DNA from 4 places in the Streptomyces sp. NPDC110618 genome. Region 2 is predicted to be linked to each of the others. Evidence: riboswitches for the same ligand, from Rfam matches in the RefSeq annotation. Region 2 holds a riboswitch; each other region holds the start of a gene.
The links. A riboswitch is a leader RNA that binds a small molecule or an ion and turns the genes downstream of it on or off. The one in region 2 is predicted to bind cyclic di-AMP.

Region 1: linked by a shared signal. The riboswitch ahead of ACZ7L7_RS28525 (C40 family peptidase) and the one ahead of ACZ7L7_RS36095 (M23 family metallopeptidase) in region 2 are both predicted to bind cyclic di-AMP.
Region 3: linked by a shared signal. The riboswitch ahead of ACZ7L7_RS09115 (transglycosylase SLT domain-containing protein) and the one ahead of ACZ7L7_RS36095 (M23 family metallopeptidase) in region 2 are both predicted to bind cyclic di-AMP.
Region 4: linked by a shared signal. The riboswitch ahead of ACZ7L7_RS22615 (transglycosylase family protein) and the one ahead of ACZ7L7_RS36095 (M23 family metallopeptidase) in region 2 are both predicted to bind cyclic di-AMP.

What each region holds. Positions count from the first base shown of each region.
Region 1 covers NZ_JBVKBN010000019.1:124,400-126,588, reverse strand. Annotated here, with positions in the region: gene ACZ7L7_RS28535 (ATP-dependent Clp protease proteolytic subunit) at 1-197, shown strand, start outside; gene ACZ7L7_RS28530 (hypothetical protein) at 205-510, shown strand; cyclic di-AMP (ydaO/yuaA leader) riboswitch at 862-1,057, shown strand; gene ACZ7L7_RS28525 (C40 family peptidase) at 1,061-1,534, shown strand; gene ACZ7L7_RS28520 (ATP-binding protein) at 1,696-2,154, opposite strand.
Region 2 covers NZ_JBVKBN010000037.1:24,237-26,425, forward strand. Annotated here, with positions in the region: gene ACZ7L7_RS36085 (alginate lyase family protein) at 1-138, shown strand, start outside; tRNA gene ACZ7L7_RS36090 (tRNA-Met) at 246-319, shown strand; cyclic di-AMP (ydaO/yuaA leader) riboswitch at 616-773, shown strand; gene ACZ7L7_RS36095 (M23 family metallopeptidase) at 785-1,810, shown strand; gene ACZ7L7_RS36100 (PrsW family intramembrane metalloprotease) at 1,893-2,189, opposite strand, start outside.
Region 3 covers NZ_JBVKBN010000004.1:74,557-76,745, reverse strand. Annotated here, with positions in the region: gene ACZ7L7_RS09120 (polyprenyl synthetase family protein) at 1-333, opposite strand, end outside; cyclic di-AMP (ydaO/yuaA leader) riboswitch at 1,027-1,221, shown strand; gene ACZ7L7_RS09115 (transglycosylase SLT domain-containing protein) at 1,225-1,698, shown strand; gene ACZ7L7_RS09110 (HAD family hydrolase) at 1,717-2,189, opposite strand, start outside.
Region 4 covers NZ_JBVKBN010000013.1:96,350-98,538, reverse strand. Annotated here, with positions in the region: gene ACZ7L7_RS22620 (transglycosylase family protein) at 14-994, shown strand; cyclic di-AMP (ydaO/yuaA leader) riboswitch at 1,171-1,351, shown strand; gene ACZ7L7_RS22615 (transglycosylase family protein) at 1,356-2,042, shown strand.

The sequences.
Region 1 (2,189 bases), on a different contig from region 2:
TGATCCAGGCCGCGGAGCTGACGCGGATTCGGGCCCGCTTGGAGGAGATGCTCGCCCGGCACACCGGACGCAGCCGGGAGCAGGTGAGCGCCGACATCGAGCGGGAGAAGGTGCTGGACGCGCGGGAGGCCCTGGCGTACGGGCTGGTGGACCGGATCGTGCCGAGTCGCAAGAGCACCACCCCGGGCACGAGGTGAGCCGCGGATGCTGCCGGACCTTCCGCCGCTGCCCGCGCTGACGCGCGCCGAGGCCGAGTTGATCGACCGTTACCTCGACGTGGTCGATCTGCTCGGGCACATCAACCCCACGCGCCGCACCGACACCTACGGCGGGCTGCGGGCCGCCCAGGCACTCGTGTCCCGCGCGACCGAACTGCGTGACGCGCTGGCGCTCATGCATCAGCGCGGTGAGACCGAGCTGCATGCCCCCACGCTGGCGCGTGCGCTGCGCGTGCTGGACGGGGAGCGCCGCACGGCTCGCGTCACGGTTCCTCCGCGCTCGGACAGTTGACGCACGTGAGAGGGGTGCGGGCGGCTCCTCGCCATGTCGAGTCGTCCGGACCTGAGTTGAAACGGACCGAACGACGTACCCACTGTTGGCGTAGTCGCGTGTCCTTTTTCCGGCCCGCCGGGGTTGCGCAACGCGCGTAGCGCCGGAACCGAAAGAGACGTTCCGTGCCTGGTCCGGGCATCCCCCAACGCCTGGACGGTAGTTCGAATGGAGCAGTGTCCACCCGAACGGATGAGTGGTGAGTAACACCACAAATCCCCGGTTCCATTGGGATTTTCGGACATCGGTGAGCCAAGATCCCTGTCTGACGACAAGCCCCCGCCACAGCGGCGGGGCGGTCCGGGCGGACGCCGAGTCCTGCCGCCGCCCGGATGACCGGTCGACAGGAGTGGATCGGCAGGAGTGGAGGACCCAAGCACGACGGGTCGCCGGTGCGGAGTCTCCGCGCACCGAGCAGCCCTTGGGGTGAAGCCGCTCTCAGCGGCCGGGCAACTTCGCCAGCCCGAATCCGACAGGTCATCCTTCACAGGCGGCTGACGAAGGGTTGCGCATGACTGCGCTCAATCGTGTCCCGTCGCTGATGGTCCGGGCCGGTACGGCCTCGGCTCTCACCCTCGCCGCCGTCGGCGGCTCGATCGTGGCTCCCGGCCTCGCCTCCGAGGCGGCCGCTGCCACTCCGGCGTCGAAGGCACTGAAGGTCGCGGCTTCGAAGAAGGGATCCCCCTACAAGTGGGGTGCCGTGGGGCCGCACCGCTTCGACTGCTCCGGGCTCACGCTGTACTCGTACAAGAAGGCGGGCAAGAAGCTGCCTCGTACGGCGGCCCAGCAGTACAACAAGACGCGCCACATCTCCGCCGGCAACCGCAAGGCGGGTGACCTCGTGTTCTTCCACTCGGGGTCGAACGTCTACCACGTCGGTATCTACGCCGGGAAGGGGAAGATCTGGCACGCCCCGAAGACCGGTGACGTGGTGCGGCTGCAGAAGATCTGGACCAAGAGCGTCTGGTACGGCCGGGTGAGCTGACCGGGCGGTTCTCAGGGGCGGCGGCGCCCTGACGCGCCGTCGCCCTGAGGGCTGTTCAGGGGGCTTTGCAGGGACTTCCCTCCCAAGGGACTTCCCAGGGGCCTTCCCAGGGGGACTTTCAGAGGGCTTTCAGGGGGCTTTTCAGGCGTTCCGACGGAGTTTCAGGGCTCCTGCTGCCCCGCCGCGGTGACCGGGCGGGCCGGGACCGTCCAGGGCAGTTCGATGGAGACCGTCTTCCCGCCCTCGCGGGTCGGCCGGACTCTGAGCCGGCCGCCGCACTCGGCGGTGAGCCAGCGGATGATCACCAGTCCGCGGCCGTTGTCCTGCTGGACGGCGGCGGGCAGGCGCCTGGGGAACCGGGGATGACTGTCGGTCACCCCGATGCGCAACTGCTCGTCATGGTGCAACTCGATGTCCACCGTGAAGGTGGGTGACTGACCCAGGGTGTGCTGGACGGCGTTGGTCGCGAGTTCGGAGACGATGAGCCGGATGGTGTCGGCCGCGTCCGTCTCGGCCGGCAGCCCCCATTCCGCGAGGGTGCTGACCACATAGCCGCGGGCCGCGGAGACCGAGGCGGGATCGCTCGGCAGAGTGACGGATGCTTCCAGATGGTCTGCCATGGCGACGTCGTCCCTTTCCCACGGGACCGCAGTCC
Region 2 (2,189 bases):
AAGCTCGGGCCCGTCCTGGAGATCGCGGTCCACCGCGGCATCGGCGGCCCCGCGACGCGGAAGCTCGCCGAGAGGACCCGCCCGGCCGGTACGAACGACCTCTTCGTGGCCTGGGAGACCCTGACCCACGGGGGATGAGGGAGCGGGGTGGGGGCGCAGGTCACCGCCGTGATCGCCGCACTTGTAGGGCCTGAATAAATGCGTGTGCTTCGCATCCCGTGGATGACGTACACTGGTTTCACCGACGCGGGGTGGAGCAGCTCGGTAGCTCGCTGGGCTCATAACCCAGAGGTCGCAGGTTCAAATCCTGTCCCCGCTACTGAAGGCCGAGGGCCGGAATCCGAAAGGGTTCCGGCCCTCGGTGCGTCTGTACCTCCGTGTGCCATTGTCACCACGCGTGATCGGATGGAAGCCCTCCGCATAACAACTGACACACCGTCAGTGGCGGCGCGCCGACTGAGTCCTGGTCAACTCGCCCGATTTGGACCGCTGGTGACCCGAAAGTCCCCGCCGGATTCCGTAATGATCAAGCGGAACAGCTTGGAATCCACACCCCGGGTCTATTAACGTTCGATAACGCAGCGCGGTCGTCCCAGCCGTCACAAGAGTCGGCTCCGTGCGCACGCGCCGAATCCCGCAAGGGAACCGGGGAACCACCACTTGGGGTGAATCGGGCGTAATCCACCGGGCAAATCCGGGCGGATATACGCGCGTAGGAGACCTTCCTGCTCCGAACCCGTCAGCTAACCCGGTAGGCGAGAAGGAAGGAAAGGAGCACGCCCACGTGGCGTCAAACCGGCCTGCCACCACGGCCCCGTTCGTGCCGAGCCAGCGGAGTGACGATGCCTTCGCCTACGGCAGTCACCGCACCGACGAGGGCCCCTGGGAGGAGTGGAACCCCACCGCGGAGTCCATTCGCCCGGTCCGCGGCCGGCACCGCGTCTCCAAGCAGCGCGGCGGTGGACTCGCCCGCAGCTCCACGGTTCTCGGCGTCGGCGTCATAGCCGCCGTCGGCGCGGGCGGCATGGCCAGCGCGCAGTCCGGCAAGCCGCCGGTCGCGATCACCATGCCCGACCTGCCGCTGATCTCCGACGACGCGGCCGACGAGGCCCCCGAGGGCTCCCCGAACGCGCTCAGCACGCTCGGCATGACCGCCGCGGACACCGCCCAGGGCACCGAGGGCGCGGGCGAGGCGCTGCGCAACCGGATCATCGCCCAGGCCGAGCAGCAGCAGGACCAGGTCGACACCAAGGCCGCCCAGGCCGCCGCCGCTGCCGCCGAGAAGGCCGCCGCGGAAGCCGCCGCCAAGGCCGAGAAGGAGGCCGAGGCCAAGGCCAAGGCCGCCAAGGAGAAGGCCGAGGCGGAGGCCGCCAAGAAGGCCGAGGAGGAGCGGCTGGCCAAGCTGGCCAAGGAGTACACGCTCCCGCTGTCCTCCTACACCCTCACCTCGACCTTCGGCCAGGCCGGTTCGATGTGGTCCTCCGGCTACCACACGGGCCTGGACTTCGCCGCCCCCACGGGCACGCTGCTCAAGGCCGTGCACAGCGGCACGATCACCTCGGCGGGCTACGAGGGCTCGTACGGCTACAAGACCGTGCTCACCCTCGACGACGGCACCGAGATCTGGTACGCCCACCAGTCCTCGATCAGCGTCAGCGTCGGCCAGAAGGTCAACACCGGCGACATCATCGGCCGGGTCGGCGCGACCGGCAACGTGACCGGCGCCCACCTCCACATGGAGGTCCACACCGGCGACTCCGGCGGCATCGACCCGCTGTCCTGGCTGCGCAGCAAGGGCCTCACCATCTGATCAGCCCGCTCTTTCGAACCCCGGCGGTCCTGACGACAACCCCCCGACGTCAGGGCTGCCGGTTCCGGCATTCCCGCACCGGCTAACCGCGGTACGGGTTGTAGGCCGGGTACGCCGGATAGGGCTGGTAGGTCGGCTGGGCCGGGTGCCCGTAGACCCCGTACATCGGCCAGGGCGCCGCCACCACCGGGACGGGTGGTGCCGTCGCGCGCGCCGCGTGGTCGAGGGCCGGACGGGCGGCCTCCCGGCGCCGCCACAGCTCCCGCAGCAGCTCCGCCTCCCGTACGACGAAGTCGGCGCCCGCGCGGCCGCGCCGGCCCCGGTGCCTGAGGAACGCGAGGGACGTCGCGTAGGCCTCGTACTGGGCCACCTCCCGTGC
Region 3 (2,189 bases), on a different contig from region 2:
GGTGTTGGCGCTGGCCACCCCGCGCCTGACCTCGGCCTCGTCCATCACGTCGTCGTGGTACAGCGTCGCCAGGTGGGTGAGCTCCACCACCACGGCCGATGGCACGATGCCCGGCGCGTACTGGTCCCCGAACTGTGCCGCGAGCATCACGAGCAGCGGCCGGAACCGCTTCCCGCCCGCGCGCACGAGGTGCTGGGCGGCCTCCGTGATGAAGGGGACCTCGCTCTTGGTGGCTTCGAGAAGACCCTCCTCGACAGCCGCCAATCCGGCCTGGACATCGGCTTCCAGAGCCTGGTCCCGCACGCTCAGCCCGAACGGCCCGACGACGGTCACGAGGGGTCTCCTGTCTGCTGGTGTCTACCGGTGATTACGCGGTTTGTCGATAGGTCGCTGCCTTCACTCAAGTCAGCGTATCCGGTCAGGTTTCGATCACCGATGCCGCCCGCCCGTCCACGACGGGCGGTATGGGATCACGCCGGTTATGTTTTTGATCACCTGATAAGGACTGATATTCATCGATTTACGTGGAAATCGATTTACTCGGCAGTAGTGGAGCGCGTCTCGAACCGGGGTCGACACGGCTTCGCCCGGGGTGGCTGCGACTCCCTCCGCACCGCACCGCGACCCTGGCCCCCGGGTCACTCAAGGCGATCGCTGCGGCCCGCCCCACAGACGATCACCATGACAACGACGCGCACCACCGCAGAGGTTCCGCGAAAGCGGCTCCACGGAGGCAGTTCCGCGAACGACCCACCAATACAGCCCTATTGAGGCTCCTTAGGCCTATTGCCCGTTTTGCTCACTCTTGCGATTCGGGGTGACGTGACTCACGCGGGCACCCCAGCGGGCGGCACTCCGAAGCGGGCCGAAACCCTTTCCCTGTCGGCGAGTTGACCCTTGGCATACGCAAATCGCAGCCCGCCGCAAACCTCCTGGACGAAGATCAAATCCGTGAATATGTGAATCCGGTACTTGTTTCGGACATGTGCTCTCGCATACGTTCCCGGCCTGTCGGGCGGACGCCGAATCCTGCCGCCGCCCGGCTTCACCCGAGAGAACTTCGTACGGCAGGAGCGGGGGACCCAGGTAAGTCGCCGGGCCGGGCGTCTGCGGACGTGCCGGAACGGCTCGGGGTGAAGTCGCGCGCCTTGAGGGGCGTGCGGCCGGGCAGCTCCCGCCCGAACCCGACAGCTCACCTCGCAGGCGCCGGAGAGGAACTTCGCCATGCCCGCTGCCGCTCAGCGCCGCCCCCGCCGTATCGCCCGCAAGCTCGCCGTCCTCGGCACCGGAGCCGCCGTACTGGCCCTCCCGCTGCTCGGCGCCACCACCGCCTCCGCGGCCACCCCGACCGCCACCACCGCCGCCTCGCTGGGGTACGCCAACAACCTCGACGGCTGGATCCGCGCGTCCCTGCAGGTCATGGCGGACCACGGGATCCCCGGCAGCTACAACGGCATCTACCGCAACATCATCCGGGAGTCCTCCGGAAACCAGTACGCGATCAACAACTGGGATTCCAACGCCGCCGCCGGCACCCCCTCCAAGGGCCTGCTCCAGGTGATCGACCCGACCTTCATGGCGTACCACGTGCCGGGCACCTCCTACGACCCGTACGACCCGGTCGCGAACATCACCGCCGCCTGCAACTACGCGGCCAAGCGCTACGGTTCGATCGACAACGTGTGGGGCGCGTACTAGCAGCCCGGGGGGCGCCCGCTAGGCCGCGGCCCCTTCCCTGAGCAGTCTTTCGAGGACGACGGCGATGCCGTCGTCCTCGTTCGACAGGGTGATCTCGTCGGCCACCGCCTTGAGTTCGGGGTGCGCGTTGGCCATCGCGACGCCGTGCGCGGCCCAGTCGAACATCGGGATGTCGTTCGGCATGTCACCGAAGGCGATCGTCCGCTCCGGGCCCAGGCCGAGGTAGTCCGCGGCCAGGGCGAGCCCCGTCGCCTTGGTGATGCCGCATGGCTGGAGTTCGACGGTCCCCGGCCCCGACATCGTGACGTTCGCCAGCGAACCGACCACCGAGCGCGCCGTCGCCGCCAACTCGTCGTCGGACAGCTCGGGATGGCGCAGCAGCACCTTGCTGATCGGCTCGCACCACAGGTCGTCACGCCGTCCCACCCGCACCGCGGGCAGTGTGGGGTGCGGCATCAGGTACCCCGGCTCGATCAGCGTGAGCCCGTCGA
Region 4 (2,189 bases), on a different contig from region 2:
GAAAGGTCCCCGCATGCTCTCCGGGAACGGTCGTCACCGTCGCCCCCGCCAGGCTCCGGCCCTCTTCGTCGCGGCCGGAGTGACCGGCTCCGCCATCGCCATCCCGCTGCTCGGCGCATCCGGCGCGAGCGCCGCCGACGGCACCACCTGGGACCGGGTGGCGGAGTGCGAGAGCGGTGGCTACTGGAGCGAGGACAGCGGAAACGGCTACTACGGCGGCCTCCAGGTCACCCAGGAGAACTGGGAGCAGTACGGCGGTACGACGTACGCGCCCAGCGCCGACCAGGCCAGCCGCTCCCAGCAGATAGCCGTCGCCGAGCGCATCCTCGCCGACCAGGGTCTCGCCGCCTGGCCGACCTGTGGCCCGCTGTCCGGTCTTGAGGCCGACTCGGATGCGGCCGATGTCGACACGGGTGTCGACGAGAGTGAGTCCGCTTCGCCCGGTAACTCCGATTCATCCAGATCAGATGGTTCGTCCAACTCATCCAACTCGTCCGGCTCGTCCGATGTGCTGGATTCCGTCGACGGCGGTTCCGCGAACGAGTCCGACTCCCAGGGTGCAGACAACTCCACCAAGTCGGACAAGTCCACCGAAGATGCGGAATCATCAGACTCGGCGGAGTCTGGCGACCCCTCGAACACGTCCGAGAACAACCCCTCCCAGGGGGCCGAGGGCGACCTCACGGGCACCCCAGGTCGTGACAACTCGGACAGCTCCGGTCTAACCGATGGTGATTCCGCCCTCATTGAGACCGAAACGGGCGCCGGTACCGGCCGCCACCGTGGCGAGCCCGCCGACGAGAGCGCCGCCGACGACTCGTACGTCGTCCGTGACGGCGACAGCCTCGTGGGTATCGCCGACTCCTTTGCGGTGGACGGCGGATGGCGCGGGCTCTACGCCGCCAACAAGGAGACCATCGGCGCCGACCCCGACCACATCATCCCCGGTCAGACCCTTGATCTTGAGGGCGAAACGGTCGAAAACCAGCAGTAGTTGACGTCACGTTTGGTGCTGAATGCCCGTTTTGGCGACAGTGTGGGATGAGTCTCAGAAGCCCTGATCGTCTTTGAAATTCCGCGGATCGCGTGTCTACGGTCAGGACCGCTCGCCAACACGAGCCCCGGCTGCCGCAACGCCGAATCCTGCCAGCGGCCGTACGGGAACAGTCGTCGCGTCAAGCGCCGTAGGCAGGAGCGGGGGACCCAAGGTAAGTGCCGGGACCGGCAGTTGAGGCAACTCGACCGCCGGCACCGGCTAGGGGTGAAGCCGCGCACCGCACGAGTGCGCGGCCGGGCAACTCAACCGGCCCGAACCCGACAGCTCACCTCGCAGGCGTCGGTGAGGGGATCGATCCATGCTGTTTTCCGGCAAGGGCAAGCACCGTCGTCCGTCCAAGGCCACTCGCGCCATCGCCATCGCCGGTGTCACCGGCGCCGCCGTCGCCGCCCCGCTGATGGCGGCCGGCAACGCCTCCGCCGCCACCGCCTCCGAGTGGGACGCCGTCGCCCAGTGCGAGTCCGGCGGCAACTGGTCCATCAACACCGGCAACGGCTACTACGGCGGTCTGCAGTTCTCCGCCTCCACCTGGGCCGCGTACGGCGGCACGCAGTACGCCGCCACCGCCGACCAGGCCAGCAAGGCCCAGCAGATCGCGATCGCCGAGAAGGTGCTCGCCGGTCAGGGCAAGGGTGCCTGGCCGCACTGCGGTGTGAACCTGTCGAGCACGCCGTACACCGGCGCCGCCGCCACCACCCCCGCGCCGCGTGCCACCGAGGAGCAGCCGGCCTCCCGCACCGCCGAGCGTCCGGCGCAGAAGACCCAGAAGGCCGAGAAGAAGGCCCAGACGACCGTGACCACCCCGACCGGCAAGAAGGTCAAGAAGGGTGACGGCGAGTACAAGGTCGTCAAGGGCGACACCCTCAGCACCATCGCCGAGGAGCACGACGTCAAGGGCGGCTGGCAGAAGCTGTACAAGCTGAACAAGGACATCGTCGCGGACGCCGACCTGATCTACCCCGGTCAGCAGCTGCACCTCAAGTAATCCCATAGCCGGACGACAGGTCCCTCATACCGGCCTCCTCCATACTGGAGGCCCCGTGAGGGCCACCCCCGTCCCCACGGGCTCCCCGCCCCGGTGCGTGTTCCCCCGTACGCACCGGGGCGGGGCTTTTGCCGAAAGCCCCCCGCT